Regions from separate parts of the Saccharopolyspora phatthalungensis genome, predicted to be linked through region 4. Evidence: riboswitches for the same ligand, from Rfam matches in the RefSeq annotation. Region 4 holds a riboswitch; each other region holds the start of a gene.
The links. A riboswitch is a leader RNA that binds a small molecule or an ion and turns the genes downstream of it on or off. The one in region 4 is predicted to bind cobalamin.
Positions count from the first base shown of each region.

Region 1: linked by a shared signal. The riboswitch ahead of BJ970_RS03535 (ribonucleoside-diphosphate reductase subunit alpha) and the one ahead of BJ970_RS15360 (putative cobaltochelatase) in region 4 are both predicted to bind cobalamin.
Region 2: linked by a shared signal. The riboswitch ahead of BJ970_RS31355 (pyridoxal-phosphate dependent enzyme) and the one ahead of BJ970_RS15360 (putative cobaltochelatase) in region 4 are both predicted to bind cobalamin.
Region 3: linked by a shared signal. The riboswitch ahead of metE (5-methyltetrahydropteroyltriglutamate--homocysteine S-methyltransferase) and the one ahead of BJ970_RS15360 (putative cobaltochelatase) in region 4 are both predicted to bind cobalamin.

Region 1 is NZ_JACHIW010000001.1:801,287-809,095, reverse strand. It holds gene BJ970_RS03535 (ribonucleoside-diphosphate reductase subunit alpha) at 1-2,365, opposite strand, end outside; cobalamin riboswitch at 2,480-2,694, opposite strand; gene BJ970_RS03530 (glycoside hydrolase family 3 protein) at 2,812-5,175, shown strand; gene BJ970_RS03525 (ABC transporter substrate-binding protein) at 5,204-6,145, opposite strand; gene BJ970_RS03520 (alpha-ketoglutarate-dependent dioxygenase AlkB family protein) at 6,281-6,928, shown strand; gene BJ970_RS03515 (DUF5134 domain-containing protein) at 7,009-7,587, opposite strand.
Region 2 is NZ_JACHIW010000002.1:1,105,214-1,113,022, reverse strand. It holds gene BJ970_RS31370 (ABC transporter permease) at 1-584, opposite strand, end outside; gene BJ970_RS31365 (ABC transporter substrate-binding protein) at 584-2,104, opposite strand; gene BJ970_RS31360 (MFS transporter) at 2,101-3,279, opposite strand; gene BJ970_RS31355 (pyridoxal-phosphate dependent enzyme) at 3,213-3,947, opposite strand; cobalamin riboswitch at 4,144-4,314, opposite strand; gene BJ970_RS31350 (hypothetical protein) at 4,502-5,023, opposite strand; gene BJ970_RS31345 (MFS transporter) at 5,489-6,901, opposite strand; gene BJ970_RS31340 (NAD(P)-dependent oxidoreductase) at 6,977-7,809, opposite strand, start outside.
Region 3 is NZ_JACHIW010000002.1:457,675-465,483, forward strand. It holds gene BJ970_RS29115 (M28 family peptidase) at 1-1,217, opposite strand, end outside; gene BJ970_RS29120 (cytochrome P450 family protein) at 1,253-2,491, opposite strand; gene BJ970_RS29125 (hypothetical protein) at 3,363-3,587, opposite strand; gene metE (5-methyltetrahydropteroyltriglutamate--homocysteine S-methyltransferase) at 3,601-5,889, opposite strand; cobalamin riboswitch at 6,022-6,278, opposite strand; gene BJ970_RS29135 (RNA polymerase sigma factor) at 6,588-7,082, shown strand; gene BJ970_RS29140 (methylated-DNA--[protein]-cysteine S-methyltransferase) at 7,082-7,699, shown strand; gene BJ970_RS29145 (2OG-Fe(II) oxygenase) at 7,696-7,809, shown strand, end outside.
Region 4 is NZ_JACHIW010000001.1:3,310,581-3,318,389, reverse strand. It holds gene BJ970_RS15365 (MFS transporter) at 360-1,520, shown strand; gene BJ970_RS15360 (putative cobaltochelatase) at 1,732-3,774, opposite strand; cobalamin riboswitch at 3,808-3,980, opposite strand; gene BJ970_RS15355 (GNAT family N-acetyltransferase) at 4,135-4,602, opposite strand; gene BJ970_RS15350 (S1 family peptidase) at 4,774-5,601, opposite strand; gene BJ970_RS15345 (MFS transporter) at 5,955-7,178, opposite strand; gene BJ970_RS15340 (LysR family transcriptional regulator) at 7,409-7,809, shown strand, end outside.

The DNA of each region.
Region 1 (7,809 bases), 2.5 Mb from region 4:
CCGGGTCCTCGACCGAACAGGCCACCGCCGCCTCCGTCGGGACCGCGTTGAGCTTGCCGTCGGTGCCGCGCAGGGTGCTCTTCTCCACGTGCGTCGCGCTGGTGGAGCGCAGGTAGTACGTGGTCTTGAGACCCTTGCGCCAGGCGAGCCGGTAGAGCTCGTCGAGTAGCCGGCCGCTGGGGTGCGACACGTAGAGGTTCAGCGACTGCGCCTGGTCGATCCACTTCTGGCGACGCGCCGCCGCCTCGACCAGCCAGTGCGGTTCGACCTCGAACGCCGTCGCGTACAGGGCCTTGAGCTCGGCGGGAACCCGGTCGATCGCGGCCAGGCTGCCGTCGAAGAACTTCAGGTCGGCGACCATCGCGGAGTCCCAGAGGCCCGCCCGCTTGAGGTCCGCGACCAGGTGCGGGTTGACCACGGTGAAGTCCCCGGACATGTTCGCCTTGACGTACAGGTTGCGGTAGACCGGCTCGATGGACTGGTTGACCCCGCAGATGTTGGAGATCGTGGCGGTCGGTGCGATGGCCATCACGTTGGAGTTCCGCATGCCGTCCCGCCGGACCCGCTCCCGCAACGCCTTCCAGTCCATAGTGGACGTTCGGTCCAGGTCGACGTCACCATCGCGGGCGTCGGCGAGCAGCTCCAGCGAATCGATGGGCAGGATTCCCCGGCTCCACAGCGACCCGTCGAAGGACTCGTACCGGCCTCGCTCGGCCGCCAGCCGGCTGGACGCGGCGATGGCGTGGTAGCTGATCTGCTCCATGCTGCGGTCGGCGAACTCGACCGCGGCCGGCGAAGACGCCGGGATGCGCTGGGCGAACAGCGCATCCGCAAAGCCCATCAGTCCGAGCCCGATCGGCCGGTGCCGCAGGTTGGAGCGACGTGCCTCGGGAATCGTGTAAAAGTTGATGTCGATCACATTGTCGAGCATCCGCACGGCGGTACGCGTGGTGCGCTCCAGCCGCTCGGTGTCGATGCCCTCGGCGGTGACATGCCGCGCCAGGTTGATCGACCCGAGGTTGCACACGGCGACCTCGTCGGCGCTGGTGTTCAGCGTGATCTCGGTGCACAGGTTGGAGGAGTGCACGACCCCGCTGTGCTGCTGCGGCGAGCGCAGGTTGCACGGGTCCTTGAAGGTGATCCACGGGTGACCGGTCTCGAACAGCATGGTCAGCATCCGCCGCCACAGCTCCACCGCGCGCACCCGCCGGAACACCCGGACCTCGCCTCGGTCGGCGGCCTGCTCGTAGGCGCGGTAGCGGTCGGCGAACGCTTGGCCGTACAGGTCATGCAGGTCGGGGGTCTCGTCCGGAGAGAACAGCGTCCACTGCTCGTCGGCCTCGACGCGGCGCAGGAACTCGTCGGGCACCCAGTTCGCGGTGTTCATGTCGTGGGTGCGGCGGCGCTCGTCCCCGGTGTTCTTGCGCAGGTCAAGGAACTCCTCGACATCGATATGCCAGGTCTCCAGATACGCGCACACCGCTCCCTTGCGCCGACCGCCCTGGTTCACCGCCACCGCGGTGTCATTGGCGATCTTCAAAAACGGCACCACGCCCTGGGACTTGCCGTTGGTGCCGTTGATGTGCGCGCCGATACCGCGCACCGGTGTCCAGTCGTTGCCCAGCCCACCGGCGTACTTCGACAGCAGCGCGTTGTTGCTGATCGAGTGGAAGATCCCGGACAAATTGTCGTCCACAGTGGTCAGAAAGCAGGACGACAACTGCGGCCGGGTCGTACCGGAATTGAACAGGGTCGGCGTCGAGCACATGAAGTCAAACGACGACAACAGGTGGTAAAACTCGATCGCCCTGGCCTCGCGGTCGTCTTCACGCAGCGCCAGCCCCATCGCGACCCGCATGAAAAACGCCTGCGGCAACTCGAACCGGGTGCCGTCGTGGTGCAGGAAGTAGCGGTCGTACAGGGTCTGCAGGCCGAGGAAACCGAAGGTCAGGTCGCGTTCGGGCACCAGCGCGCGGCCCAGTCGGGCAACGTCGAAGGTGCCCAGCTCCGGGTCGAGCCGGGCCAGTTCGATGCCGCGGCGCACGTAGTCGGCGAAATACTCCGGGTAGCGGTCGCGCATTTCCTCTTGGTCGGCCTCCTGCGGTTCGCCCAGGAAGCTCAGTGCTTCGCGGCGCATCCGGTCCAGCAAGAGCCGGGCGGTGACCTGCGAATAGTTCGGTTCGGTCTCGATCAGGGTGCGCGCCGCCATGATCTGGGCCAGCGACAGCTCGTCGTCGCTGATACCGGCGTAGCCGGTGCGACGTACCTCGTCGAGCACGGCTTCCGCCGAAACGCCGGGCAGCCCGGCGCAGGCCTGGTGGACCACAGTGGACACACGGGTCCAGTCGTTGAGTGTCGCCGTCACGGGCTCTCTCCCTCGCGAGCTCGGCGGACCACGACGGCGCACGAGGAGACCACGGCGGCACGAAACCGCTGGTCGTCCGCGTGGACCCGCCCTCGAGGTCCCGGACAGCACGCTTTCTCGCGTGCACCGGCGGCAGGTCTTCGGACTCACGGGCGGCCTACTGGTCGTGGCTTCCCGGGCTTCTTGCCCAGTGCCTTAACCCGCTACCGTTCGGCAGCCGGGTCACGACGGTCGTTCCCGTTCACCGCTGCGGGGCAGTCCCGGATTCGCACCGGGTTCCCTCTTGCCTCACCGGACGCTTCCGGTGAACCACCAGCGAGCGACACACTACATGTTGGGTTTGGATGTGACGTGCATGGGCAGATAACGGCGTGTCGCGGTCTTGGTCGACAGCGCGGGCGAGGTAGCAGAGACTGGGCGGCCGGAGCCGGGCGAAAGGGGTACCAGTGGACGAGGCGAAGCTGCGGTCGTTGGTCTCGCGGCTGACTGTGGCGGATAAGGCAAGGTTGCTCACGGGGGCGGACTTATGGACCCTGCACCCGATGCCCCAGATCGGACTGCGGTCGCTGGTGCTCTCCGACGGGCCGAATGGGGTGCGCGGCACGGCCTGGGACGAGCGCGACCCGTCGCTGTTGTTGCCGGTGGCGTCCGCGCTGGCCGCGACGTGGGACCGGGCGTCGGCACGCATCATGGGAGAGCTGTTCGGCGACGAGGCGCGCCGCCGGGGCGTGCACGTGGTGCTGGCACCGACGGTCAACGTGCACCGAAGTCCCTTTGGCGGACGGCATTTCGAGAACTTGTCGGAGGATCCGCTGCTGATCGCCGAGATCGGGGCCGAGATCGTCGCGGGTATTCAGTCGCGCGGGGTGGCCGCGACCCCGAAGCACTACGTAGCCAACGACAGCGAAACCGAGCGGCTCAGTTACGACGCCGTGATCGACGATCAGACGTTGCGAGAGGTCTACCTCAAACCGTTCGAGCGGGTCATCGCGAAGGCTTCGCCGTGGGCGCTGATGGCCGCCTACAACTCGGTGAACGGCCACACGATGACCGAGAATTCCGTGCTGGTCAACGACATCCTCAAGGGTGAGTGGGCGTGGGACGGCATGCTCGTGTCGGACTGGTTCGCCACCCGATCGGTCGAGGCGGCGGCCCTCGGCGGCCTCGACCTGGCCATGCCCGGCCCGAAAAGCCCGTGGAGCGACGGGAAACTCGCGACGGCCGTGGAGCAGGGCAAGGTTTCCGAGAGGGTCCTCGACGACAAGGTGCTGCGGGTGTTGCGGCTGGCGGCACGCGTCGGCGCCTTCGCGGACTCGAAACCCGGAGACGGCCCGTCGGAGCAGGCCAGGCCGGTCATCCGGGTGCTGGCGGCGCGGGGATTCGTGCTGCTTCGCAACGAAGTGGTGGGCGACGCGCCGCTGCTGCCGATCGACCCGAAGGTTGCCAAGGTCGCCGTGATCGGCGAGAACGCCACCATTCCCGCGGTACAGGGCGGTGGATCGTCGCACGTTAGCCCGCCGCACGTGGTGACGCCGCTGGACGGATTGCGGGCCGCGTTGCCCGGGACGGACGTGGTGTACCAGCGCGGTGTCCGGCACCGCCGGCTGCTCGACGTGATCCCGCGAGCCGAGATCACCGATCCGGTCGGCGAAGGGGCGGGCTTTCGGGTCGAGTACCTGGACGGCTCCGGCGAGGTCCTCGACAGCGAGCTGCGCGGCACCGACCGGCTGCTGTGGCTCGGGGGCCTGCCTTCCGGGGCGAAATCGTTGCGGATGCGAGGAAAGCTTCAAATCGACGTTGGGGAGCACGTGTTCGGGGTCAACGGCACCGGGCACTTCCGCGTCGAGATCTCCGGTCGGGAGGTGCTGGCTGCGGACGTGACGCGCGCCGACAGCGTCGACGATCCCATGGGGGACATGCTGGAACCGCCGGAACAGCGGTTCAACGTCATGCTCGTGGAGTCGGACCTGGACGCCTCGGGGCAGGCCGCGCTGACCGTGGAGTTCTCCCCGCAGGGCTCCTCCGGGCCCGTGGGCGTCGGGATCGGCCACCGCGCGTCGGAGTGGGACCACGCGACCGAACTCGCCGCCGCACTGGCGATCGCCCGGGACGCCGACGTCGCGGTGGTCGTGGTCGGCACCAACGACGAAGTCGAGACCGAGGGCCGGGATCGCACCTCGCTTGACCTGCCGGGCGCCCAGGACGAGCTGATCCGCGAGGTGGTGGCGGCGAACCCGAACACCGTCGTGGTAGTCAACGCGGGGTCACCGGTGCTCATGCCCTGGGCGGCCGACGTGCCTGCGGTGCTGTGGACCTGGTTCGGCAGCCAGGAGTACGGGGACGCGCTGGCCGACGTGTTGCTGGGCCGGCTCGAACCCGGCGGCCGACTGCCCACCACCTTCCCGGCTGAGCTCGCCGACGTGCCGGTCCCGCTGCCCGGCGTGCAGCCGCTGGACGGCGAACTCCACTACGCCGAGGGAACTTCGGTGGGCTACCGCGCGTATGAGGAGCGGGGCGTGGCCCCAGCGTTCCACTTTGGACATGGGATTGGGTATACGAGCTGGGACTATGTCGAGGCGGTCGCCGAAGGCGAGGCCGTGCGGGTGAAGCTGCGCAACACCGGCGCCCGAGCGGGACGCGAGGTCGTGCAGGTGTACCGCACGGATCCGCTCCGGCTGGCGGGGTTCGCCGTCGCCGTGGCCGAGGCGGGAGCCGAGGTGTCGGTGGTGGTCGACGTCGAGCCGGGCGGCGAGTTCGTGGTGGGGCGAAGCGTCGGTGATCTGCGGATCGGCGCAGCAAAAAGCCCGTGAGTCCGGCGGACTCACGGGCTCGTGCGGGTCACTGCTGCGCGACGGCCTTCTGCAGGTCGTCCAGGACCAGGTTGGCGGCGAGCGGGCCGAGGCCGAGGAACCAGGTGTCGTCGTGTACCTCGACGGCCTTGCCGTTCTTGACGACGCCGAGGGTCGTCCACTGCACTGAGTTGACCACGTCGGCCATCTGCTGCTTGGCGGTCTCGCCGTACGCGGCGTAGAAGAGCTGGTCGCCGTCGGCCTGGGAGATCTGCTCGCGGCTGATCTTGGCGAAGGTCTGGTCGGTCTGCTGGTTGTCGGGGCGGCCGAAGCCCGCGTCGGTCAGGATCGTGCCGATGAACGAACCCTTGCCGTACAGCCGGATGTCGCCGGGAATGAAGCGGAGCATGCTGATTTTGCGGGCGGCCGGGTCGCTGGTCTGCTTGCCGATCTCGGTGGCCCGCTGCTGATAGGCGTCCAGGATTTGCTGTGCCTGCGCCTTCTTGTCCAGCGCGTCGGCGTCGAGCAGGAAGTTCTGCTTCCAGGACTTGCCGACGCTCTGGGCGAACACGGTCGGTGCGATCTTGCTCAGCGCGTCGTAGTTCTGGTCGTCGCGGACCTTGTTGGACAGGATCAGGTCCGGCTTGAGCGCGGCGATCTTCTCCAGGTTGGGCGAGCCGATCGTGCCGACGATCTCGATGTTGCCGGCCTTCTCGGCCAGGTAGGGCTGCAGCGTCTTGTTGGCGTCCGGCAGCACGGTGCCGACCGGCTTGATCCCCAGTGCTAGCACCGCGTCGAGCTCACCGGTGTCGAGCACGACCACCCGCTGCGGGGCGCCGGTGATCTTGGTCTGGCCCTTGGCGTGCGTGACGATTCGCTCGCCGCCCTGAGGCGCGGCGGGCTGCTCGGAGGCCGACGTGCCGCACGCTGCGGCGCTACCGAGCGCGAGCACGGTGGTGACCGCCGCGAGCAGTCGACGGGGACGGAACATGATGCTCCTTACCTGTCCGATTGATTCCAAAAGTTTGGCAAGCCTAACCTGAACGGCGTAAGGAGACCAGCGTTGAGAGCGTTGTCACTGGAAGATCGTCCGCTCAGATGATCATCGCGTGGTAGGGGGGCGAACGTGGAGTCGTTGATCCCGCGTGAGCGGGCCGAGATAGCGCCGGGCGCGGTGCACATACCCGACTGGCTGGGACTCGACCGGCAGCGCGCATTGGTCACCGCCTGCCGCGAGTGGGCGCGTTCTCCGGCGGGCATGCGGTCCGCGCGGCTGCCCAGCGGCGGCGTGATGTCGGTGCGCACCGTGTGCCTAGGCTGGCACTGGTATCCGTATCGGTACTCGCGAACAGTCGACGACGGCGACGGCTCGCCGGTCACGCCGTTCCCGGACTGGCTCGGTGACCTCGGTCGGCAGGCGGTGGCCGACGCCTACGGCCGCCGCGCCGGGGACTACCGTCCGGATGTCGCGCTGGTCAACTTCTACGACGCTACCGCGCGGATGGGCATGCACCAGGATCGGGACGAGCAGAGCCGGGAACCCGTGGTGTCGCTGAGCCTCGGCGACACGTGTGTGTTCCGGTTCGGCAACATCGAGAACCGCAACCGGCCGTGGACGGACGTGGAGCTGTGCTCTGGGGACCTGTTCGTCTTCGGCGGCCCGTCTCGCCTGGCCTATCACGGTGTGCCGAAGACGCTGCCCGGAACCGGACCGGACATCGGCATGACCACCGGCCGCCTGAACATCACGCTGCGAGTGTCCGGAATGGACTGACGCGATTTCAATGGAAATCGGCAGGTCGATTTCCATTGAAATCGCTGGGATTTGAGCCCAGGGAGCTCGTCGGTGCGGTCTCAGAGCGTGGTCAGGAACATGTAGCCCATGCTCAGGGACAGGACCAGTTCGGTGGTGGCGGTCAGCCTGGGCGTGGCCGGGCGCAGCAGGTCGGTTCCGGCGAATCCGGCGCTGAGCAGGCAGTAGATCAGCAGGATCCAGGCCACCAGCGGGAATGCGAAGCCCGCGGGCTGGGCTTCGACGACCGCCAGCGCGTTGCCGTGCGAGTGCCCGGACGAATGCGCGGTGGATAACGACAACTGGTGCGACATGGGTTCGTGCGACCTGGTGGCGGCGAACATGTACGCCATCGCCAGCCCGCCCACCAGGTGGTGCAGGTAGGCCCGGGCAGGTCGGCGGCGCAGGGCCAGCATGCCCATCCACGCGGCGTTCGCGATGAACAGCGCCGCCCACGCTCCCGGCGGGAGCACCGGCGGCAGGAACATCGCGATCATCCCGATGCCCATCAAGGCGTGCGCGACGTCCGTGCTGCCGTCGGTGGGCTGGTTTTCCCGACGTTGCCTGCGGAGGAGCATCAGGCGGACGATGCAGGCCAGGGTCACCGCAGTGACCGCGACGGTCAGTACCCGGTCGATCATGTCCACCTTCAGCAACTCCTGGTGTCCGATCGGTGGCCCTTGGTGCTCGATTCTTCGCGAAGAGATGGCCCCGGTCTAGGCCCGCGCGCACTCCCGTTGTCCGGCCGGGAATCGCAGGCTCGGACGCCACCAACTGCCCCGATCGGCGCAATGACCGCTGTCTGACGACGTTCTGCCACCCCAGATTCCGTCACCGACGCCAAGTGCTGGGGCTACCTCCGA
Region 2 (7,809 bases), on a different contig from region 4:
GCGCAAAGCTGCTTGCTCACCAGCACGGCGACCGGCAGGACGAGAACGGCCGGTCGCGCGGCGAGTGACCATCCCGATGCGCCGGCCGCGGTTGCCGGGAGCCAACCGAGTCGGACGGCGAACAAGGCGACGAGCAAGAGAGCCAGCGCGAATTCCGGGATCGAGTTGAGCAGGACGATGGTTCCGTTGAGCATGCGGTCGAGCAGCGAGCCCGGGCGCAAACCGGTGGCCACGCCGACCGCCAGGGCAAGCGGGATCACCACCGCGAGCGCGAGGACCGTCAGCAGGGTTGTGGTGGCAAAGCCCCGGGCTATCTCGTCGGAGACGGCGACGCCGGTGAGCAGTGATTCCCCCAGGTCGCCGTGGGCCACACCGGCCGACCACGCCACGAAGCGCTCCCAGAGCGGGACATCCAGGTGCAACTGTGCGCGGAGCGCGGCGACCTGCTCATCGGTCGCGTGCTCGCCCAGGATCACCACGGCCGTGTCGCCGGGCAGGGCCGACGTGAGGGCGAAGACGGTTACTGCGACCGCCGCGAGTTGCGAGCCGGCAACCGCCAGCGGCCGCAGCACCAACCGCCGCATCAGACGAGGACGGCGTGGTCGAACCGCGCCCAGTCCAAGGAGTTGGGCGGGGCGGCCCGGATCCCGCTCACCGCGCTGGACACCGCGACGTTCCAGTCGCTGAAGCCCCACACCAACAGGCCGCTGTTGTCCCGCGTCAGGCGCTGGGCGTCGGTGAGCAACCGTGCCCGCTCCGCCTCATCGGCGGTGCTCATCGCCCGGGTGAAAAGTGCGTCGAACTCGGGTGACCGGTAGCCGGTGTAGTTGTTGGCGCCGGCGTCGCCTCGCATGCGTTGCGCCATGAAGGTGGTCAGGGGCAGGGTGGCGGTACGGGTGTGGGCCGCGACGCCGCTCTTCTTGATGTCGGAAAAGTACGTCTCGGCCGGCCCGATTCGCGGGGTGGCTCGGATCCCGATCTCGCCCAGTTGCTGGGCGATCAGGGTCGCGGCCGACTCGAAATAGGGATCGGCCGCGCTGGTCATCAGCTCGAACTCCAGCCCGTCGGCCGCGGCCTGCCGCAGCAGGCCCCGGGCGAGGTCGAGGTCGCGTTCGCGTTGCGCCAGGTCCTGCGGGTAGTACTTCAGCCCCTTGCCGAACAGATCGTTTCCGACCTGGCCGTGTCCGCTGAGCGCGACATCCAGCAGGCCCTGGCGGTCAACACCGGACAGGATCGCCTGCTGCAAGCGAGGGTCGTTGAAGGGTGGGCGGTCGATCTTGAGCGCCACGGCCTGCATGGTGCCGTGCGGTGCGGCGAGCACCGTGGTGCGGCCGTCGCCCTGCAACAGACTCGCTGAGTTCGCGCTGACGTCGTGGACGTAGTGCACTTGGCCCGACATCAGGGCGGCGACCCGGGCGCTCCCTTCGTTGATCGGAACGAATTCCAGCTCGGCGGGAGTCGGGGCACCGCCCCAGTAGCCGTCGAAGCGGGCGAACACCGCCGGACGGCCGGGCTGGAATGAGACGAACCGGAACGGGCCCGAACCGACCGGCGCGGCGAAATCCGTGGTGCCCGCCGGGATGATCTCCGCTGCGGGCGCTCCCCATGCCGAGGGGAACTCGAAATTCGGGGCGGGCAGCACGAGTTCCACTTCGGTTGCCGATCGTGCGCGGCTGGCGGCGAAGTCGACGGCGGCGAACTGCTGTCGTGCCGGAGAAGCAGTGGCGGGATCGGCGATGCGGCGATAGCTGTAAAGCACATCTTCGGCGGTGACCGGACGGTTGTCGTGGAAACGGGCGTTGCGCAGCCGGATCAGCCACCGCGTCCCCGTGGCGTCGGGTTCCCACGACTCGGCCAGGCGCGGCACCACGCTCATATCGTCGGCGTAGCCGACCAATGTGTCGAACAGCGCTTTGGTCCGCGCCTGGTCGACGAACAAGGAGCTGGTGTGCGGGTCGAGCGATTCCCTCGCGCCCGACGTGGGAAAGGCCACCCGCAGCCGCCCGTTCGAGCCACCCGCTGCACCGCCGCATCCGGCAAGTGAAGCCAACGCGACCGTCCCCAACGCGCCCTTGAGCAGACTTCGTCGACTGACGTCAATCACCGGCGATTTTCCTTCCCCGTCATCGTGGAATCCCGAGCCGACTCGCCGGCCCGGTCCAGCAGCCCTCGTCGTTCCAGCACTGCGGCACCGGCTCCGCCGGCCAGCCCGACGGCGAGCAAAGCCAGCCACGGCGCCCACCGCATCGGCGAATCCCCGGTCGCGTCGAGCAGTGCCCCGACGAGCCAGCTCACCCCGGCCGCGACCAGGCTGGACACCAGGTAGTAGAAGCCGTAGTAGGTGCCTGCCAGCCGTTCGCTGCCCACGATCGGCAGCAACTCCATCGCGAACGGATTGGTCACCGCCATGCCGACCGTGAACAGCACGGTCGCCAGCAGCACCGGAAGGCACCCCAGCACGACCCCGGTCCAGCCCGGCTCGGCCGGCGCTGCGAGCAGCGGACTGCTCAGCAGCACAGGGAGGAAGGACACGCCCATGCACATCAGCCCGAGCGAGACCGATCGACCCGCGCTCCACCTCCGCCGACACCACTGCGTGATCCGGACCTGCCCGGCTATGCCGACCACGGTCGACACCACGAACACGGCGGCCACGGATTCGCTGAGCCCGGAAACACGCTGTGCTTCCAGCGGAAGCATCAGATAGAGCTGGTTGTAGAGCGCGAAGTACGCGGACAACGCGAGCGTGAACGCCAGGAAGCGGCGGTTGTTGATCAACACGCGCCAGCTCCCTAGCACACTGTGCTGCTGCGATTGGAGATCCCGGCCGGGCAGCACGATGATCTGGGCCACCGTGAGAATCGCGAAGGCGATGCCCGCCACCCACGCGATCACCCGGAAGTCGACGGTGAGCAACGCGGCACCCAGCAGCGGCCCGACGAGAGTCCCGGCGTGCGCGAAAACGTTGAACACCGCGAACGCTTCCGCGCGTCGGTCCCCGGCCTCATGCATGAGGTAGGTGCGGACGGCCGGATTGAACAGGGCACCCGCCAGACCGGTGAGCACGGCGGCGGCGCACAAGCCCGGCAGCGAGGTGAACACGGCGAACAACCCGAAGGAGACCACCCGCAGCGCGCACCCCGTGATGATCATCGGTCGGCACCCGAGCCGGTCCGCGGCGGTTCCCCCGAGCAGGAACATCCCCTGCTGGCTCAGGTTCCGGACGCCGAGCACCAGCTCTGCCAGTAGCGGTGCGGCCCGTCCGGGAACACCGCGCACATCAGGTCGGAGTCCAGCTCCCGAGCGCACCACGCGGCGGCCAGAGCGACGGCACCGGTGCTCCATCCGCCGGTGACGAACGAGCCGGCGGCGAGCCGGCGGCACGCGTCCAAGGCTTCCGCGGGGCCGATCCAGTGCACTTCATCGAAGATGTCGTAGGCGACGTTGTCCGGATGGATGCTGCTTCCCAAACCACGCATCAGCCGGTGCGCGGCCGGCTGGCCGAAGACGGTCGAGTCGGTCGAATCGAACCCCACGATCCGGATATGCGGCCAACGCTCGCGAACCACCGGCGCGATCCCGGCACCGTGTCCACCGGTGCCGACACTGCACACCAAGACATCCAAATGCTGGAACTGGTCAGTGATTTCCCGGCCCAGGGCGAGGTATCCGGCGGGATTGTCCGGGTTGTTGTACTGGTCCGGCCAATAAGCACCGGGTAATCGAGCGAGCAGCTCGCCGACCCGATCGCGCCTGCTCCGTTGCCACCCGCCCGTGGGGTGCGGCGGGCGCTGTGCACTTTGGATGGTCAGGAAAGCGATCGAGGTCCGGACGTTGTCGAGCCGCCATGCGGCCGATCGCGTCGGGTCTTCGGCGCGTACTCGGCCGATCGTGGCGTGTAAGGCCGAATGTGGCGCCGACGACGGGCAGAGATGAGCAGCGAGCACAGGTGTCTCCACGCAGGTCGGGGTCCGCCCATCGGCGGACGGGGGTGATCAGACCTGCGCGGCCGGAATGGCGGTGCTGACGACGTCAGGGTGATGCGTCAAACGAACGTGCCTGTGGCGGCGATGCCGGACAACGGCGACGTGCGCGGCGCGGTGCTGCACCTGAGGTACCTCCTCCGGGGCTCCGCGACCCCGTACGAATCGGCACGACGACGTCAGTCTCCTGACTCATGGATCACTGCGCTCCGCTCGCCTTCCCGCCGTTTCACCGGCAGTGGCACAGGTGGCGGTAGCTCCCCATTCACAGTGGCGGGACCGTGCCGGATTCGCACCGGCTTCCTGGGCGCCGTCGAATGAACTTGTGTGGGGTGACATTTGCAGTCCCGGCGACGCCCGTCAAGACACGTGCCCGAGATCACTCTCGTTCCTGCGCGCTGGCGCAACTCGGTCCACGGGGGATTCGTGGCGCGGTGCCGGGCGACTAACCCGTCATCGTCCTATCGGTGCAATGGATTCGTCGGTGCGGAGGCAGCCTCGATATGTGCGAGGCGTTTCTACGCGGTTTCGCGCTCGGCCAGGACCCGGCGCGCGATTCCGAGCACCGGCTGGCACCCGGGCAGCGTCCGTGGGGTCGACGTCGGTGCTACCACCCAATGCGGTGTGACCGGGCTCGGCCACCGCGACGGCAGGATTAGCTTGGTGCCTCGCGCAATCGCGCTGACCTTCGCGGTGCGGAGATCGGCGGGCACGTCGTGCGTCGCCATCCGGCACGGCCTGGTCAGGAAGGTCCACGTGCGCTGGTTCGGGCTGCGCAGGATCGGGCCGGACATCAGGCTGATGGCGAGCCCGGCGGCCACCCGGGTGCCGAGTTCGGCAGGCATCGTGATGGCATCCAACGCATCGCCGGTCACGGCGATGATCCGTCCCGTCGCGGCATCGATGTCCAGCGAGCACCCCAGGAGTTCGGCGTAGCGCGCGGCATCCTGCGCGAGCTCGCTCGGCTGATCGCCAGCGGTTCCCGGGTCAATCGGTTTCGACTGTGCGAACCATGATGTTGTCGCGGTCATCGTCATCATCTCCGGAATGGAACTGCGCGGCGGGCCGGCTGCGGCCCGCTGTGTTGTTGTCGGGATTCGGGGCGGGCTGCACGCGTCGTCGCTGCGGGGGGTTCCTGACGTCCTCGCTGTGACGGCTGCCACCACGATGACCGATGTCCGGGGTGTGCGGCGCGTTGTGCGGTGTTCGTGGCCCGCTTTTCTACGCGGAATTGCCTGAATGGACACGAAGACTTTGGTTTGGATCGGTTGCACGCGAGAGGCGATGGCGAACAACGTGGTCAGCGCGTCAACGGCACAAGTCCATTGAGGCATGCGCGGAGGGCGGTTTCGCGGGGCGCCGAAACACGGCCAGTGGCCGGTGTTGTGCGAAGCGTAATACCGGTGCGCGGCCCTTGGCGGGTTTCCCGCCGTGGGCCACGCACCGGCCTGGGTGCGGAGTGTTTAGATGTACTTGCGAACCAGGCGCCCGGCACCTGGGGTGCTTCAGGACTGCGCGGGTTGGCTCCGGCGCTCGCCGCGCGACTCGTCGTCGGAGGTTTCCACGTCTTGTCCGACGGGGTCCCAGCGGATGGAACCCAGCGTGATGAGGCCCGCGATGGGCACGAGGGTCAGCAGCAGCATGGTGGTGGACAGCCCGAACGAGGCGAGGATCAACGGGAAAGAGTAGAAACCGATGATCGTGCCGACCCGGGAGACACCTTCGGCCCAGCCCATTCCGGCTCCGCGGATTTCGGTGGGGTAGGACAGCGCCGCCATCGTCTTGCCCTGCGCGCCCGGGCCGAAGGAGTGCCCGAAGATCAGCAGGCCAACGAGCAGCGCCGACACATACGCCCAGGAGGTTTTGCCCAGTACTCCAAGGGCGATGAGGCTGGCCGCGACGATGACGTACCCGATCAGGGCCAGTTTGCGCAGTCCGAGCCGGTGGGTCAGGAACGGCTGCGTTGTCCCGCCGAGGACGCCGAACAGGTTGATGCCGATGGTGGCGATCAGGACCGACAGGGTGTCCGCCCCGAAGATCATCGCGGCGATCACCGGGATGTAGAAGCCGACCGCGTAATACTGAATCGCCTGTGTTCCGCTGATCACCGACGCCAGCACGGTCCGGGCGCGGAACCGGGAGGTGAAGATTTCGCCGATGCCGACCTTTCGCCGCGGCGCGGCCTGTTCGGCGGTGGCGTCGGGTTTCACCCGGACCTGGATGCCGTAGCTCTTCTCCAGGATCTTCCCCGCCTCGTGCAGCCCGAGGTTGTGCGCTGCCCACATGGGGCTTTCCTCGGTGTAGGCGAGTCGCAGTAGCAGCACGATCAGGGCCGGCACGGCGCCGAACCCGACCGCCCACCGCCAGAGGTTCTCCGTCACGCCGGCGAAGTAGAACGGCATCACGATCAGGCCGGTGGAGACCACCGCCAGATACCAGATGGACTGCCAGAAGTTGACGTACTTGCCCTTGTCCTTGCTGTTGGTGAATTCGGCGACGAAGCTGAACGTCACCGGCATGTCGATGCCCACGCCGACGCCGAGCAGGAACCGGAACAGCAGCAGGAGTTCGAGGTTCGGGGACAGTCCGGCGCCGATCGCGGCGACGACGAACAGGGCGAGGTCGAGGATGAAGAGCTTGAACCGTCCGATCTTGTCGACGACGTAGCCGCCGACCAGCGCGCCCAGCATCGCGCCGACCGCCATGATCGCGGTGACGCTGCCGAGCTCGAACGGGCTCAGCCCGAGCTGGTGCTTGAGCGAGTCGATGCCGATGCCGAGGCTGGTGAAGTCGTAGGCATCGACGAACACTCCGCCCAGCGCGATGAAGGCGAGGATCTTGGTTCGCCGCGTGCCGGTCGGGTGGGAGTTGACGTAGTCGATGATGTCTCGTTTGGAGCGTACGACCAGTTCAGCCATCGCACGTGACTCCTTTGTTCCGGGCGGGCGAGCGGTCGGTTTCGGCGGGGCCGCGCTGCCGGCGGCGTGCGGCACTCATGGCGTGTTCGGCGTGGTGTCGGGGGCAGAGAGCAGTTCGTACAGCTTGTGCACGGCACCGGTGTCCTCGCCACTCCAGCCGCGGCTCGCCGTCAAGTTGTTGATCTGGTTGACGCAGGTGGCGATGAAGGCGGGGCTGCCACTGCTGTTGGCGAGTTCGAGTGCCAGCCGGTTGTCCTTGCGCAGCAGGCCGAGCGCGAACGTCGGCGAGTAGTCGCCGGCCGGCATTTTCGCGGCCAGGTCGCGGAACAGGCCGGACACCGTGGCCGCCCCGGAGTCGGCGACCACCTGGGCGAACACCTCGGGGTCCAGGCCGGCGAGCCGGCTGATGTTGATCGCTTCCGCGGTGACCGCATTGATCGCCCCGAACATGAGGTTGTTCAGCAGCTTCACCACCGACCCGGTGCCCACTTCGCCCACATGCGCCACGCGCGTCGCGACGGTGCCCTCCAGGATCGGACGGACCCGGTCCACGGCTTCGGCATCGCCGCCGACCGCAAGGGTCCAGTTTCCGCACCGCTCCGGGCGGCCGAGCACCGGTGCATCCAGGTAATGGGCACCGGCGGACCCCAGCACCTGGGCCGCCGTGCGTGCGCTCGCGGGGTCGATCGTGGACAGGTCGATCACCACGGTGCCGGCCGCTACCTTGCTCAGCGGGCCTTGCGCGGCGGCGATGACGTCCTTCGGAAGCGGCAGCGAGAGCACCACCAGCGAGACGTTCTGCACCGCTTCTTCCGGGGTGTCGCAAACGCGGACCCCGGCCTCGGCCGCGGCGGTCTTGGCCGCAGCGGACAAGTCGTATCCCGACACCTGCGCGCCGGCTTCCCGCA
Region 3 (7,809 bases), on a different contig from region 4:
GCGAAGGGCGCGTAGTCGGATCGGCCGTCCAGACACCATGTGCCCGGTTCGGTTCCTGTTGCCCGGAATGCACCGAGAAACCGATCGCGAATCGCCACGGAACCTGGTGGGGCGCCCCGGCCAGGCGCGAGGGCCAGTGCGTGGTCTCCTTCCGCGCTGCGGCATGGGGTATTGCTGTCCAGGACGAACAGGCCACGGTTCGGGCCGCCGATCATCTCCAGGTTGAGGTAGAGCCCGATATTCGCCCGCTCCTGCGGTGAGAGGGCCTGAACGTAGTGTTTGGCTCCGACCATGCCGAACTCTTCGGCTGACCAGAACGCGAACACCAGCCGGTTACGTGGTGGGATGGGTGCAGTGGCCTGTCGAAGCGCGGCCTCCAACAACACGGCGGCGGCGATGCCGTTGTCGTTGATGCCGGGTCCGGTGGGCACGGAATCCAGATGCGCCCCGGAAACGACTGTCCGGCCCGGGTCTCCCGACGTGCTCTCGGCAAGCAAGTTCTCGGTGGAGCGCTGCTCGGTCAATGAGCGCAGCACCATGGTGACCTTGAGGTGCCGCTCCGCCACCCCCAGCAGCGCCTGGCCGGTTTCCGGACTCACGCCGCCGATCGGGATCTCTGCGGTCTCGGGTTCCCACAACCATCCGTACAGCTCGCCGGGGCGATCGTTGATGACGATCACTGCGGTAGCGCCGGCACCGGCGGCGACCGCCTGCTTCTGATCCAGCGTGCAGCCCCCGTTGAGGACGAGTGCGATTCGTCCTCGTGCCACCGCGTCGGCGTATGACTCCGCCGTGCACCCCTGCCGTTTGGCCTCGGTTCCAGTCACGGGAGCCAGTTCAGCGGTGGTGCCACCTGCGGGTGTCGAGGGCGAATAGCCGACCACGTTGATGCGATGGTGGGTCCCGCCTCCCACCGTGAGGTCGTATTCCAGCGCCTGGGTGTAGAGAAAGCCGAACCGCTGACGCGTGACTCGGTAGCCAACTTTGGCCAGCAGCGTCTCGAAGTAGCTGATTGATTGGTCGTATCCACGAGATCCCGCGGCCCGATGGCCATCGTTGTGATCGGCAAACGACTGCAGCGCCGCGACGTGTTCACCCACATGCCCCAATTCGATCCTGGTCGAGCCTGTCCCCGAATCGCCCGGGGTCGCGCGGTTGGACAGCATCACCACAGATGCGGACAGAGCGGCCACGACGACCAGGACGACAGCCGCCACGAGCGGAAATCTCCTCGGTCGAAAATGTTTCAACATCAAGCCCCCAATACAACGGGAAGGGCATGCAGGCCGTGGTGCGGCCCAAAGATCCGCCAACGCAACTGCTCGACGGGTATCGCCAGCCGCATATCAGGGAAGCGATCCACCACGCTGCGGAAGACGATCTGCGTCTCCAGTCGGGCCAGCGGAGCCCCCAGACAAAAATGCGGGCCGTGCCCGAACCCCACATGCGCGGGAGACCCTCGGCTCAGATCGAGGCTGTCAGCCGCTGGGAAGACATCCTCGTCCCGATTGGCGGAGTTCAGCACCAGTCCGACGATAGAGCCGCGCGGGATCGTCGTACCCGAGTAGCAGACGTCTTCGGTAGCGACCCGGAAGGTAGCCTTTTCCGCTGGGCCGTCATAACGGATCAGCTCGTCCACCGCGTGCGCGGTCATCTCTGGGTTGTGGCGTAGGAAATGTCGCTGCTCATCATGGGTCAGAAGGGCGAGCACAGCGTTGCCGATAAAGTTTGTCGTAGACTCCGTCCCCGCGATGAACAGCGCGGTCACCATCCCGATCAGCTCGTCGTCGTTGATGGTTCCCCGGTGGTGTGCGGCGACGAGTTCGTCGACCAGCCCGTGCTCCTCTGGCCTCTTGGATTCTCCGCTCTTCAGGCAGGCCCGTTTGCGCTCCAAGAGCTCCACGAAGTACGCGAAGAACTCCCCAGCGGCATCCGGCGCCGTCGGCAGCACGTCGATATAGCTGGGATAAGCCACGTCATCCCGCCAGGCCGTCACCGCCAGCGCCTCGGCCGGAGCCATACCCATGATCCGGCACATGACCAGTACCGGCAGCGGCTGAGCGAGCCGCGCAATGAGATCCACCGCGTCCTGACCAGGCAGATCGCCAAGCAGATCGTCGGTGAACTGTTGAATCCACGGCCGAAAGAACTCCACCGTCCGAGGCTGGAAAGCCTTGCCGATGACGTTCTTCAAGCGGCGATGGTCAGCCGCATCACTGTTCAGAAGATTATTGACAACCACTCGCCCATCGGGTGTCACGAGACCGGTCACCCGTGCACCTCGAAGCTGATCGGCCGCGTTCCGGGGATCCTTGGACAGGCGCGGATCACCAAGCGCCGCCCGGACATCCTCGTACCGCGTCAGTAGCCATATGCATAGACCGTCCGGCTGTTGGATCTGGTGCACCGGGCTGTTTTTCCGCAGCCATGCGTACCCAGGGTAGGGATCGGCGACAAAGTCGTAGCCAAAGAAATCCGAAGGCTCCATCATGAAAGTGATCCCTGTCGTGGGCCCCGCCCAAGGTTCGTGTCGACAGTGCCATGTATTGCCTGAGACGATGTCTTCACCCTTTCGGGCAATGGCATGCTTGCGAAACGACGTGCTGGAGATGCCATCGATAACCGCCTAGCAGAAAACTACGACACTAAGGGGGTACGAACCATCGACGAGCGAATGTGAACCCGTCTACTTTCCCCCAGCGGTGAAGACACTCCCCCAGTGATCTCCTGGCCCAGTGATCTCCCGACCCCGCCCCGGACGCCTATTTACGTTTTACCCCAACTACTTTTAGAGGCTAGCCCAACAACCAGTATGCGGCAACAAGAAACCTTCGATCGGAGCAGTTGGTTGCCTTTTCCCACTTTTCCCGGGGCGGCCAACCGTTCGGCGCTGGCCGGCAGTCCGACCTGATCTTGTCCGGCCACGCCTGCTGTTCGCGGCGCGCGGGCTGGCCTGTCCGTATCGGCAGCTCAGACCTGCAATGGGCCGCCCACAGCGGGCATCCCCGCGCTAGGTGTCACACCGTAGCACGAAAACGGGCTGAAATTGGGAGGATTCATCGTCGCTGAACTGATTTGCACTATAATGGAATCCTGTCGACTTGACGGTTCGCTACAACCGCAGTTCATCCATGAAAAATTCGCCAGTTCTGAGGCTCGGAAATGCTCTACGCACCGAGCGACCCGGGACAAGGCCCCGCCACAACGGCACCGTCAAACCACTGTGGAACATGCACGACCTGACCCCGGCAGGCCGCCCCGGGGGCTGGCACGAACAACTGAGCTACAAGTGATCTCGCACCAGGACGACGGTCTGCCTATCGCCGCTTGTCGGAGGCGGTCCACGCGCTTCACGGTGACTCTCAGATGTTCGTCCGTCTTGGCGAGTTCACCGGTTTCGCACTGACTCGCCACGACGCCAGGCCCGAGAGTCCGATGTGGACTCTCGGGACCGGACGACTCGCGGCGCCGACTTCGAAATACAGCGCGATCTCGCCGCCGTCTATCTGCACCACGTCCGCCGAAACGGCAATCACCGGAAAACTGGTGTCGTGGGTGGTGATGGCCGCTGGAACGACCACCACCACCCACAAACCGTGGTCAGCGCAGCGAAGGTCGCACCTCAGCCGTCGCCCCCACCATGTTCTTCAGGGCCGCCTCGACCTCGACATAGCCGCGCGTCTTCAGCCCGCAGTCCGGGTTGACCCACAGCCGATCCGCCGGAACGGCCGCCAGCGCGGCCCGCAGCAGGTCCGCGACCTCGGCCACCTCCGGCACCCGCGGCGAGTGGATGTCGTACACGCCGGGTCCCACGCCGCGACCGAAACCGACCGAGTTCAGGTCGTCCAGCACCTCCATGCGCGAGCGGGCGGCCTCGATGCTGGTGACATCGGCGTCCAGCGCCACGATCGCGTTGATCACGTCGCCGAACTCGGAATAGCACAGGTGGGTGTGGACCTGGGTGGATTCGGCGACGCCGCAGGTGGCCAGCCGGAACGAGGTCACCGCCCAGTCCAGGTACGCCTCGTGCTGCGCCGCGCGCAACGGCAGCAACTCGCGCAGCGCCGGTTCGTCGACCTGGATGACCCGGATACCGGCCGCCTCCAGATCGTTCACCTCGTCCCGGATGGCCAGCGCGACCTGCTTCGCGGTGTCGGCCAGCGGCTGGTCGTCCCGGACGAACGACCACGCCAGGATCGTCACCGGACCGGTGAGCATGCCCTTGACCGGCTTCTCGGTCAGTCGCTGCGCATAACTCGCCCATTCGATCGTGATCGGCTTCGGGCGGGAGACATCGCCGAACAGGATCGGCGGCCGCACGCACCGCGACCCGTAGGACTGCACCCAGCCGTTGTCGGTGCTGGCGAAGCCGTCCAGGTATTCGGCGAAGTACTGCACCATGTCGTTGCGTTCGGGTTCGCCGTGGACCAGGACATCGAGCCCGAGTTCTTCCTGGAGGTGGATCACCCGCTCGATCTCCTCGCGCATCCGCTGCCGATAAGTCGCCTGGTCGATGCGGCCGGCGCGCAACGCGGCCCGCGCCTTGCGGACGTCGGTGGTCTGCGGAAACGATCCGATCGTCGTGGTCGGCAACGGCGGCAGGCGCAAGGACTTCTGCTGGGCGGCGCGCCTGTTCTCGTAGTCACTGCGCGTGGTGTACTCCGGCCGCATTGCCTGCAGCCGAGCCCGCACGCGATTGTTGCGCACCCGGTCGGCTTGGGCGCGGTCGGCGACGGCCGCACGGGCCGCGGCCAGTTCCTCGGCCACCGCGTCGCGGCCTGCCTGCAACGCCCGGCCGAGGACGACCACTTCGCGGACCTTCTGCTCGGCGAAGGCCAACCAGGATTTGACCTGCGGATCGAGATTCTCTTCTGCCTCGACGTCATACGGCACGTGCAATAGGGAGCACGACGTGCTAACGGCAACCTCGCTTGCCGAGCCGAGCAGCGTCGCAGCGGTCGCAAGCGCCTTGTCGAGATCGGTGCGCCAAACATTGCGCCCGTCGACCAGCCCGGCTACCAAGGTCTTGTCCTGCAACCCGCGGACCGACGACAAGGAGTCCACTGTCGACGTCCCGGCGACCAGATCGACACCGATGGCCTCGACCGGGCTGGAGGCCAGCACCTGCAACGCCGCACCGAGATCGCCGAAATAGCCCGCGACCAACAGGTTCGGACGCTCGCCCAGAGCACCGAGCCGCTGGTAGGCCTCGCGCAGCGCATCCAGCTCCGGCTGCGAGCGGTCGGCGGCGAACGCGGGTTCGTCCAGTTGCACCCACTCCACGCCGGCTCGGTACAGCTCGCCCAGCAGCTCGGCGTAAGCGTCGAGGAGCCCAGCCAGCTTGTCCAACGGCCGGAACGCCTCCGGAGCTCCGGCGGCGGGCTTGGACAGCAGCAGGAAGGTCAGCGGGCCCACCAGCACCGGGCGGGTGGTCACGCCCGCTTCGGCGGCCTCCCGGTACTGCTCCACCGGGGTCCGGTCGGCCAGCGAGAAGCGCGTGTCCGGACCGATCTCGGGCACCAGGTAGTGGTAGTTGGTGTCGAACCACTTGGTCATCTCCAGCGGCGGCATCGACTCGACGCCGCGCGCCATGGCGAAGTAGGTGTCCAACGGGCCCAACCCGAGCTCGGCGTAGCGCGGCGGGACCGCACCGAAGGTGACCGCGGTGTCCAGCACCTGGTCGTAGAACGAAAAAGTGTTGCCCGGTACCGAGTCCAGGCCCGCATCCCGTAGCGCGCGCCAAGAATCGAGCCGCAGTTCGCGCGCGACCGCGCGCAGTTCCGCTTCGCCGGTGCGGGACGACCAGTAGCTCTCCAATGCGCGCTTCAATTCCCGGTTGGGGCCGATCCGGGGGTAGCCGAGTACGGTCGATCCGATCTTGCTGGTCAAGGCCCTCTCCTCGCGAGCTCGACGACAAATGCCCCGAGGTCAGGGAAAGAGCAGGCGAACCGGCAGGCGCCGCGCGACACGGGCCGGTCGTCCGCCAGGCCCTCCCGCGAGACCTCGGACCGCGCGCACCACTCGGTGCGCGCACCGGTGGCAGGTCTTCGGACTCGCGGGCAGGTCCCGGCCGTTGCCGGGGTTCCTACTGGCCGTCGCTTCCCAGGCACGCGTGCCCAGTGCTGCGCCCGGTCTGCTCAGACCGGGGACGGCGGTCGTTCCCACTCACCGCTGCGGGGCAGTCCCGGACTCGCACCGGGTTCCCTCTTGCCTCGCCCACCCGCGGATGCGACTTCAGTCGCGCTTGGGGCGGACGAACCACCAGCACAACGGAGGCTACCGACTGCAAGGCCGTTGGCAAGAGGCCGACGCACCTGGACGGTGTCCGCGCATCCGGTGACTTCCGCGCTGAACACCCCTTTCCCACCCGTGCCCGCACCACGGATGAGAGGCTCGTCACTCAGTGTCGTGCGGACGTGACCGGGCTGGCACTCCGTTCCCCGCTGCACGGACCTTGAACGCAGCGGAACCGCTGGCGGCGGGGTCGGGCGTGTGCGGCCAGCGGAACGAACCAGGTCGGGTGACGATCACGTCAACGGTGCTGGATCCGCATCTCACGTTCCGCGGGGCCCGGCCGTCTACGGGGAGTGAAAGTGAGACCGTTCGAGCAGATCGTCGACGAGTACGGCCCGATGGTGCTGCGAGTGTGCCGAGCCGTGCTCGGACCAGCCGACGCCGAAGACGCCTGGTCGGAGACCTTCCTGGCCGCGCTGCGCGCCTACCCGGAGCTCGCCGAGGACGCCAACGTGGAGGCGTGGCTGGTCACGATCGCGCACCGCAAGGCGGTCGACGTCACCCGGGCAACGGCGCGTCGACCCGTGGTCGTGGCGCGCCTGCCCGAGCGGCCCAGCACCGCCGGCCGTCCGGAGGACTGGGACGGCGACCTGTGGGCAGCGTTGAGCGCGCTGCCGACCAAACAACGCATGGCCGTGGCCTACCACTACCTGGCGGGGCTGCCCTACGCCGAAATCGCCGAGATCATCGGCGGCAGTACGGATGCGGCCCGCCGCGCCGCGGCCGACGGCATCAAAACCCTGCGCGCGACGTATCGACGCGCCACGAGCGTAGGAGGGGAAGCGTGATGATGGCGATCCACGAATCCGACGACAGGCACCTGTTCGATGCGCTCCCGGCGATCGACTTCGACGTCAGCAAGCGACTGCACTTCGAGCTGGTGCACGCGGCCCGGCGGGAGGGGCTGCTGGACGTCTCCTACCGCACGATCGACACCCCGGTGGGCGAGCTGCTGCTGGCCGCGACCGAGCTCGGCCTGGTGCGGGTCGCGTACACCAGGCAGGGGCATGACCGGGTCCTGGAGTCGCTGGCCAAGTTGATCAGCCCCCGCATCCTGCGGGCAACCGACCGACTGGACGAGGTCGCCCGCCAGATCGAGCAGTACTTCACCAAGCGGCGGCGCGCCTTCGACCTGCCGCTGGACTGGCGCCTCTCCCGCGGGTTCCGGCTGAACGTGCTGTCCCACCTGCCCGACATCGCCTACGGCAACACGGCCAGCTATGCCGATGTCGCGGCGGCTGCGGGCAGCCCCCGAGCGGTGCGCGCAGTGGGTTCCGCGTGCGCGACCAACCCGCTGCCGGTGGTGGTGCCATGCCACCGCGTCGTGCGTTCGGACGGAACGGCGGGCGGATACGTCGGCGGGCTGGAGGCCAAGACGACCCTGTTGAACCTGGAGGCATCATGAGCACGCCGAAGGCGGACCGGTACGCGAAGCGGGTCTCCGGCGCGGACTGGCAGACGGTTGCCGCCGAGGTCAACGACTACGGGTGCGCACTGCTGCCGCAGTTGCTGACC
Region 4 (7,809 bases):
CGCCGGAGGAGTTCACGGCGTCTTGGATCGGCGTGGTCGACGAACACACAAGAACGCCCCGATGCCCCCGGCGCATGCCCCAACCAAGGTTCCTGGACGAGGCACTACCTCAAAACCTTCCCGCAGCGGCAGCTTAGATTCTTTCAGTTTCTAGTTTTATATTCAGTTTTTCGGAAAGATTCGCTAATACCCACGACGCGGCCTGCTGCGCCACCCGGCACGCCGCTTCGGTATTCCGTGATTTAACGGCGCAGACCTGTATGGACGCGGTTCCACCAGACGTGGTCAACTTCACGGCGTCCTGGATCGGTGTGGTCGATGAACATGGACGAACGTCCCAATCCCTCAGGAGCCACCCGATGCCGACCAGGCCACCGCTGGTGCTGTCCTTCGCCTCGCTGATCTCCAACTTCGACCGCTTCGCGGTCACCCCGATGCTGGTGCTGATCGCGCTCGCGCTGCACGTGCCGCTGGCCGCGGTGGTCACCACGGCCAGCGGTTATTTCCTCGCTTACGGGCTTTCCCAACCGCTGTGGGGACTGCTGTCGGATCGCTTCGGCCGGCTGCCGGTCATCCGCGGCACGCTGCTCGGCGCCGCCGCCGCGGGCCTCGTTTCCGCATTGGCACCGAACCTGACGGCCTTGATCGCGGCGCGCGTGGTCACCGGGGCGTGCATGGGGGCCGTGGTACCGGCTTCGCTCACCTACGTCGGCGACACGGTGCCGCAACAGCACCGGCAGAGCGCGCTGTCGGATCTGATGGCGGCCTCCGCGATGGGCACCGCAATGGCCACCGCCATCGGTGGGCTGCTGGCCAGCTTCCTGGACTGGCGTGTGGTTTTCACGGTTCCGGCGGTATGCGCGGCACTGTGCGTCTTCCTGCTTCGCAAGCTGCCGGAACCGGAGCGCGCCCGGGTCGAAGGTGCGCGCAACCACCTGGTGGCGGTGCTGACAAATCGCTGGGCGTTGCTGGTTTTCGGCCTGGTCTTCGTCGAGGGCGCGATACTGCTGGGCACCATGACCTTCCTCGCTTCGGCGCTGGTGCATGCGGGTGTCGACGTGGCCTTGGCGGGCCTGGCCACCGCCACCTACGGACTCGGCGTGTGGGGGTTCTCCCGGCTGGTCAAGGTGCTGGGACGGCGCCTGGCGGTCTGGCAGTTGATCGCGATCGGCGGCACCTCGATGTTCCTCGGCTACCTGGTCGTGACCGCCGAAGCCAACATCGCGACCGTGGTGGTGACGGCGCTGCTGCTCGGGGGCGGCTGGTCGTTCATGCACTCCTCGCTGCAGACCTGGGTGACCTCAGTGGTCCCGGAAGCCAGGGGCACCGCCGTGGCATTGTTCGCCTCGGCGTTGTTCCTGGGCAGTGCGGTCGCCTCGGCCGCCGCCGGTCCTTTCGCGGAACGCGGTTCGTACGCGCTGGTGTTCGGCGTCGCCGCGGGCCTCGCGGTCCCGCTGGTGATCACGGCCTCCTTCTACCGAAACCGGTACCAACGCCGCGTACTGACGACCACCGGATGATGTCGCCAGTACTTGACGGTGCTGCGGCACCCTGACGTGCACGAGTCAGAGACAGACAAAATGTGCCCCCGCGCTCAACCGGCCTGGGGGTCGCTGGGAGCGCGGGGGCACTTTCAAGTCCACCCCTGGGGGTCAGGTGGACGACAGTTACCGTACCAATCAGTCGACTGGGTCCGTAGGCATAATGCGAGATCTCGTAATCAAAACGAGATCAAGCCGCGTGGCGGTTCTCGTCCCGGACCGCGCGAACCACCCCCGCCACGTTGTCCGCGGAAAGCTCCGTCAACCGCAGGCAGGCTCCGCCGAGCGCGGCCGCGAGTCGACCCGCCAAGCCGAGCCGGACCGGACCGCTCTCGCAATCCACCACGACGGACGCCACATCCGCCGCGGCGAGCAGTCCCGCCGACCGCAGCGCGTCATCGACCGCGCGCTGCGCCCGAAGCCGCCCGGTGAGCCCGGATTCCACCGGCACCGTGGCCTTCCCATCGGTCAGCACCACGACCAAGGGCCGCCGGTGCGGATCGCGCATCCGCTCGGTCTGCACCACTCGATGAACTCGCAGCAACCCATCGGCCAGCGGGGTGCGACCACCGGTGCGCAGCTGCCGCATCCGCGCCGCCGCGATGTCCACAGAGGACGTAGGTGGTAACGCCAGTTCCGCCGAGTCACCCCGGAAGGTGACCACCCCTACCTTGTCGCGCCGCTGGTAGGCGTCCCGCAGCAGCGACAACACCGCGCCGCTGACGGCCGACATCCGCTCCCGCGCGGCCATCGACCCGGACGCATCCACCGCGAACAGCACCAAGTTCCCCTCGCGCCCCTCCCGGATGGCCCGCCGCAGATCGTCCCCTCGCAGCACCAGCCCGGGACCGCTGCGCCCCCGGGCGACCTGGTGCGGCGCCGCGGCAGCCAGCGTGGCCGGCAGGTGGAGACCATGTCCATCCACAGTGGACGATCGCGTGGTCCGGCCGCTCCGCGCCCGGGACCGCGACCGCCGCCCCGGCGCGCCGTCGCCGAGCCCCGGCACCTCCAGCAGCCGCGCCCGAAACGCCGGTGCCGGTGCCGCCGGCGGATGATCCGCCGGCGCCCGGCCGTTGCCGTGCTCCCCCGAGTTCTCCGGGCCTTCCGAATTCTCCGGGCCCTCCGAGCCGCCACCGTCCGGCTCGGTCGGCCCCTCCGGCGGCTGGCCGCCACCGTCGGGGCCCTCCGGCGGCTCGTCGTCGCCGCCGTCGTCGGCGTGTTCCGCCGCCTCGGCCAGGGCCTGTTGGAGCTGGTCTTCGGCCATGCCGGGCTCGTCGAACGGGTCGCGGCGGCGCCGGTGCGGCAGCGCGAGCCGCGCCGCCGCTTCCACGTCCGATTCGGCGACCGCGTCGGCACCGCGCCAGGCAGCGTGGGCGACGGCGGTGCGCGCCAGCACCAGGTCGGCACGCATCCCGTCGACGTCGAACGACGCGCACAGCGCGGAGATCCGGCGTAGTTCGGCGTCCGGGAGGGCCACCGAATCCACCCGGCTGCGGGCCGCCGCGATCCGCGCCGCGAGTTCGGCATCGGCCGCGGCCCATTGCGCGGCGAACCCGGCCGGATCGGCTTCGAACGCCAGCCGGCGGCGCACCACCTCGGTCCGGGTCACGACCTCCCGCGACGCGACGACGTGCACGGTGAGCCCGAACCGGTCGAGCAACTGCGGACGCAGTTCGCCTTCCTCCGGATTCATGGTTCCCACCAACAGGAACGACGCGGCGTGCGACACCGAAACGCCTTCCCGCTCGACGTGCGCACGTCCCATCGCAGCCGCATCCAGCAGCAGGTCCACGAGGTGGTCGTGCAGCAGGTTCACCTCGTCGACGTAGAGCACCCCCCGGTGCGCGGCGGCGAGCAGACCGGGCTGGAAGGCGCGAACGCCTTCGGTCAGGGCGCGTTCCAGGTCCAACGAGCCGATCAGCCGGTCCTCGGTGGCGCCCACCGGGAGTTCGACGAGCTGGGCGGGCCGCTGCGTCGCGGCGCAACCGTGCGGCCCGTCCGGGCATTGCGGGTCGGGGGCCTGCGGCGCGCATCCGAATCGGCAGTCGTCGATCACGTCCAACGGCGGCAGCAGCGATGCCAGCGCACGCACCACCGTCGACTTCGCGGTGCCCTTTTCGCCGCGGACGAGAACCCCGCCGATGCGCGGGTGCACCGCGTTGAGCAGCAACGCCAGCCGGAGGTCGTCGTGGCCGACGACTGCGGTGAAGGGGAAGCGTGGGGCAGCGGCCATGCCTGGTGTTCCTTCCTCGGGGTTCGGGCGCCCCGGTGGCGGGAACAAGGGGCCGCAGTGTCCTGACTCCCGGATCGTCGCGCCCCTCCGGCCTTCCCAGGTCGCCCCGGTGGCTCGCGAGGGGAGGGCCGCTCCCCGGTCACAGTGGCGCCGACCGTGCCGGACTCGCACCGGCTTCCTCGCGCACCCCTTGCTTCGGATCAACGTGCATCGTCGCAGAACCGGGACGGTGGACCAACCGACCACCGCCGCGACGAGACCTGCGCCACTGGTATTTCCGGTGCGCGGGGCGCTAGGGGAAGCCAACGACGCCCCACCAGCGAGTCGAGTTTCCGCCGGAGAGGTGCGGATCAGGCGCGGTCAAGCCCTGCGGCGGGGCTCGCGGCGCATGTCGATGTGCGGGATGCCGTCCTCGATGTATTCCGCACCGTCTTCGACGAAGCCGAAGGAGCGGTAGAAGTCCTTGGTGTAGGTCTGTGCGGCGAGCACCGCGGGAGAATGCTGCACCTCGGCGACCGCGGCGCGCATCAGCTTGCGGGCCAGCCCCAGCCCGCGCGCACCATTAGCGGTGCAGACCCGGCCGATGCGGAAGGTGCCGTCGGGATCTTCCAGCAGCCGCAGGTAGCCGAGCACGTAGCCATCGGCCGCGTCGATCCAGAAGTGCCGGGTGGTCTCATCCAGGTCGCGACCGTCCAGCTCCGGATAGGGACATCCCTGCTCGACGACGAACACGTCGACGCGCAGGCGCAGCATCCGGTAGAGGTCACCGGCGTCCAGGTCGGCGGTGTAAGCGCGGTGGACGGCGGTGGCAAGCGGCTGAAGGGTCACCCTTACCTGGATATCACAGGCAGGTCTCAAACCCCCATTCACCTGCATCAGGAGTAGTCAACACCACTCCGGCGTCCGGCTGACCGAACCGAGCGGTTTCAACGGAAATCGCCGCGCGGATTTCCCTTGAAACCGCCACCGAAGGTCCCCTCGCCGCGCTCGGGGCGAGCTTCAGGACTGCACCGGCAATTCCCCGGCGTAGCTGCTCAGGCGGGTGTAGACGCCGGGGGTGTTGGGGCGGCCGCATCCGGTGCCGTAGGAGACCACTCCGATCAGCCGGCCGCCCGCCACGAGCGGACCGCCCGAGTCACCGGCGCAGGCGTCCGTGCCGCCCGCCGGGACTCCCGCGCAGAACATGCTCTGGGCGTCGTAGTTCGGGTAGGCGCTTCGGCAGGCTTCGTCGGTGGTGACCGGGATTTCCACCGAGCGCAGGGTGTCCGAGGGCGGGCCCGACTCGCTGGTCCGGCCCCAGCCGTAGACGCGGGCCATCGACCCCGGCCGGTACGGCGCCGCTTCGCCCTGCCCGACCATTGCCAGCGGGCGTTGCGGCACGGGCTGGCGCAGCGTCAGCACGGCCACGTCAGAACCGCGGGTGTAGTCCCGGAAGCCGGGGTGGACCCAGATCCGCTCGACCTCCGCGACCACACCTCGTTGCGTGCGCAGATCGGTGCGTCCGGCGATCGCCCGCAGTTCCTTCGGGGGACGCTGGGCGCCGGTGGTCGGGTCCATCGCGCAATGTGCCGCGGTGACGACCTTGACCGGGCTCACCAGGGTGCCGCCGCAGAACTGGTGACCGTAGCCATCGGTCAGTGCCACGACCCACGGTGCGTCGTCGGTGGTGGAGTCCGCGCCGCCGAGCACCCGCGCCTCGGGTTGTTCCTCCGCGCTCGCCGCCACCGGGTGCAGTCCGGCCAGCGCCGTCACCGCGCTCGTGACCACGAGCCGCAGTAGTGCACCACGGCGCGCCGTCCCGGTCCTGCCCTCACTGCCACGCCCCACGTCGTGCCTCCACCTGATTGCGGATCTTGCCGACTGGTCACCGTAGCCACCCCGATGCCGGAACATCGCGCGGTGCAACTTCCAAATAATCAGGAGAATATTTCATCAATATCTATTTCTCCGGGATGTATTGCGGAATACATGACGGTCGGCGACCACTCATCCTTCCTGATCCATTGCGAACCGGGAGCGGACGCCGTCCCCGAACTGCGCCCGAACAGGTGATAGATCTACCCCGATCAAGTGATCACTGCCGCATGCCGTCGCGAAGAAGGAATGGGGCTCCTTGACCTGACCCCGTTGCCCGCCGGCGCAACTGGTGCTGCGTGTTCGGCGCCGTCCGCATCGCTTGGCTACAGCACCCCCGCGTCGCGAAGTCGCTGGGCGCGATCAGCGCGGCGGCGTTCCTGACCATCGCGATCGGCCTGGTCGCCGGTTAACACTGCGACGCACGTCACCAGCGCCAGCCCGAACAGCGCGGCCAGCTGCACCGGCGCGGCGACGAAGCCAGCCAGCAAGCTGACCGCGAACGGTGTGCAGAAGCCGATGTAGGCGATCGACCAGAACACCGCGGTCATTCTGGCCAAAGCGGACGGTGGCGCGATCCGGCCGACCACGGTCAGGCAGAACGTCACGCAGAACCCGTAACCGATGCCCAGCAGGAGATCGCCGAACAACGCCAGTCCCGGCCGCACCCACCACGCCGCGATGGCCGCCAACGCGAGTCCGACAGCCAACGCGAGCAGCCCGACCACCGCCAGCGCCCGCTCGCCGCGCCGCGCGACCCGTCGCGCCAGCGGTTGAACGACCGCGCCGAACCCCGGCGTGATCAGCGTCGCGACCCCCGCGTAGACGAGCCCGAGCCCGGGCAGATCCGCGGTGACAAGGCCGGGGAGAACACCGAACGCCACCGTCGGCCCGACAAATACCCACAGCGCCACCGGCACCACCACCCGCCAGAACCTCGGGTCTCGGAGGCTGCGCAGCGGCCCGGGCGAGACGTGGCGCGGCTTGGTCTCCGGACATGAAAGCGCCAACGCCAAGCCCACAACGCACAGCACCAGGTGCGGCAGATACGCGCTGACCAACGGATGCGGTCCCCACTGCGCGATCAACGCCGACACCAGGCCGCTCACGCTGAACCCCACCGACAGCAACACCCCGCCACGACGCGCCCCCGCGCCATCCTCGACGGCACTGCCGAACGGCGGGTGCGACAGGTCGCGCACCCATGCGCTGCCCGCGGCCAGCACCGCGCCCGTGCTCACCCCGGTCAGCAGACGCCCCACCACCAGCCACGGCGTGGCGAGCACGCCGGCGATGAGTGCGGCGGTTTCGGCCGCGCTGATCACGATCGCGCAGAAGACGACTGGTCGGCGACCGTACCGATCCGCCAGCGGGCCACCCAGCACAAGCCCCGGCAGCATGCCGACCACGTAGAGCGCGAGCAGGCCGGTGGCGGCCTGGCCGGACAGCCCGAGCTCGGACTGGTAGCCGGCGAGCAACGAGGCGAACTGATTCGCGCCCCAGCCCGCCGCGGTCAGCAGGAATGCGGCCGGTAGCCACTTGTTGTGCACGACATCGGTGCTATGCCGGTCGAACGCGCGACCGCACCGGCCGTTCAGGAATCGTGAACAGCGCCGTGAAGTTCGCCTCACGACGAGCGAGCCGGAAACCCTTCCGCGACTTATGCGCCGTTTCGGGTGGTTTCGCCCGGCCGTGCCAGGCGATCCGGCACCGGTTTCCGGCAGCGGACCGGCAGCGCTGTCCCCGGGCGGCTCTTCCGTTGGTTCGTACGCTTCGAGGTATGGATTTGAGTCGGGTGGCGTCATTTCTGGCGGTCGCCGAAGAGGGCCACTTCGGCAAGGCCGCCGAAAGGCTGTTCCGGTCACCGGCTTCCGTCACGGCGCACATCAAGCAGCTGGAGCACGAACTCGGGACCCGGCTGCTGGACCGCTCCCCCGTCCGGCTCACCCCGGCCGGTGAGCGGTTCGTCGGGCACGCGCGGTCCCTGCTGGCGGCGGTCGACGCCGCGGTCGCGGACGTGGCCGAGGTCACAGCCGAAACCACGCTGCGGGTCGGCATCATGAGCAACGGGTCCGCCGAGCTCACCCCCGCCGTGGTCCAGGCGTTCCACCGCGCCCGCCCCGAAATCCCGGTCGAATTCCTGGCTCTGGACTTCACCGAGCACGTCTGCGCGCTGGTGCA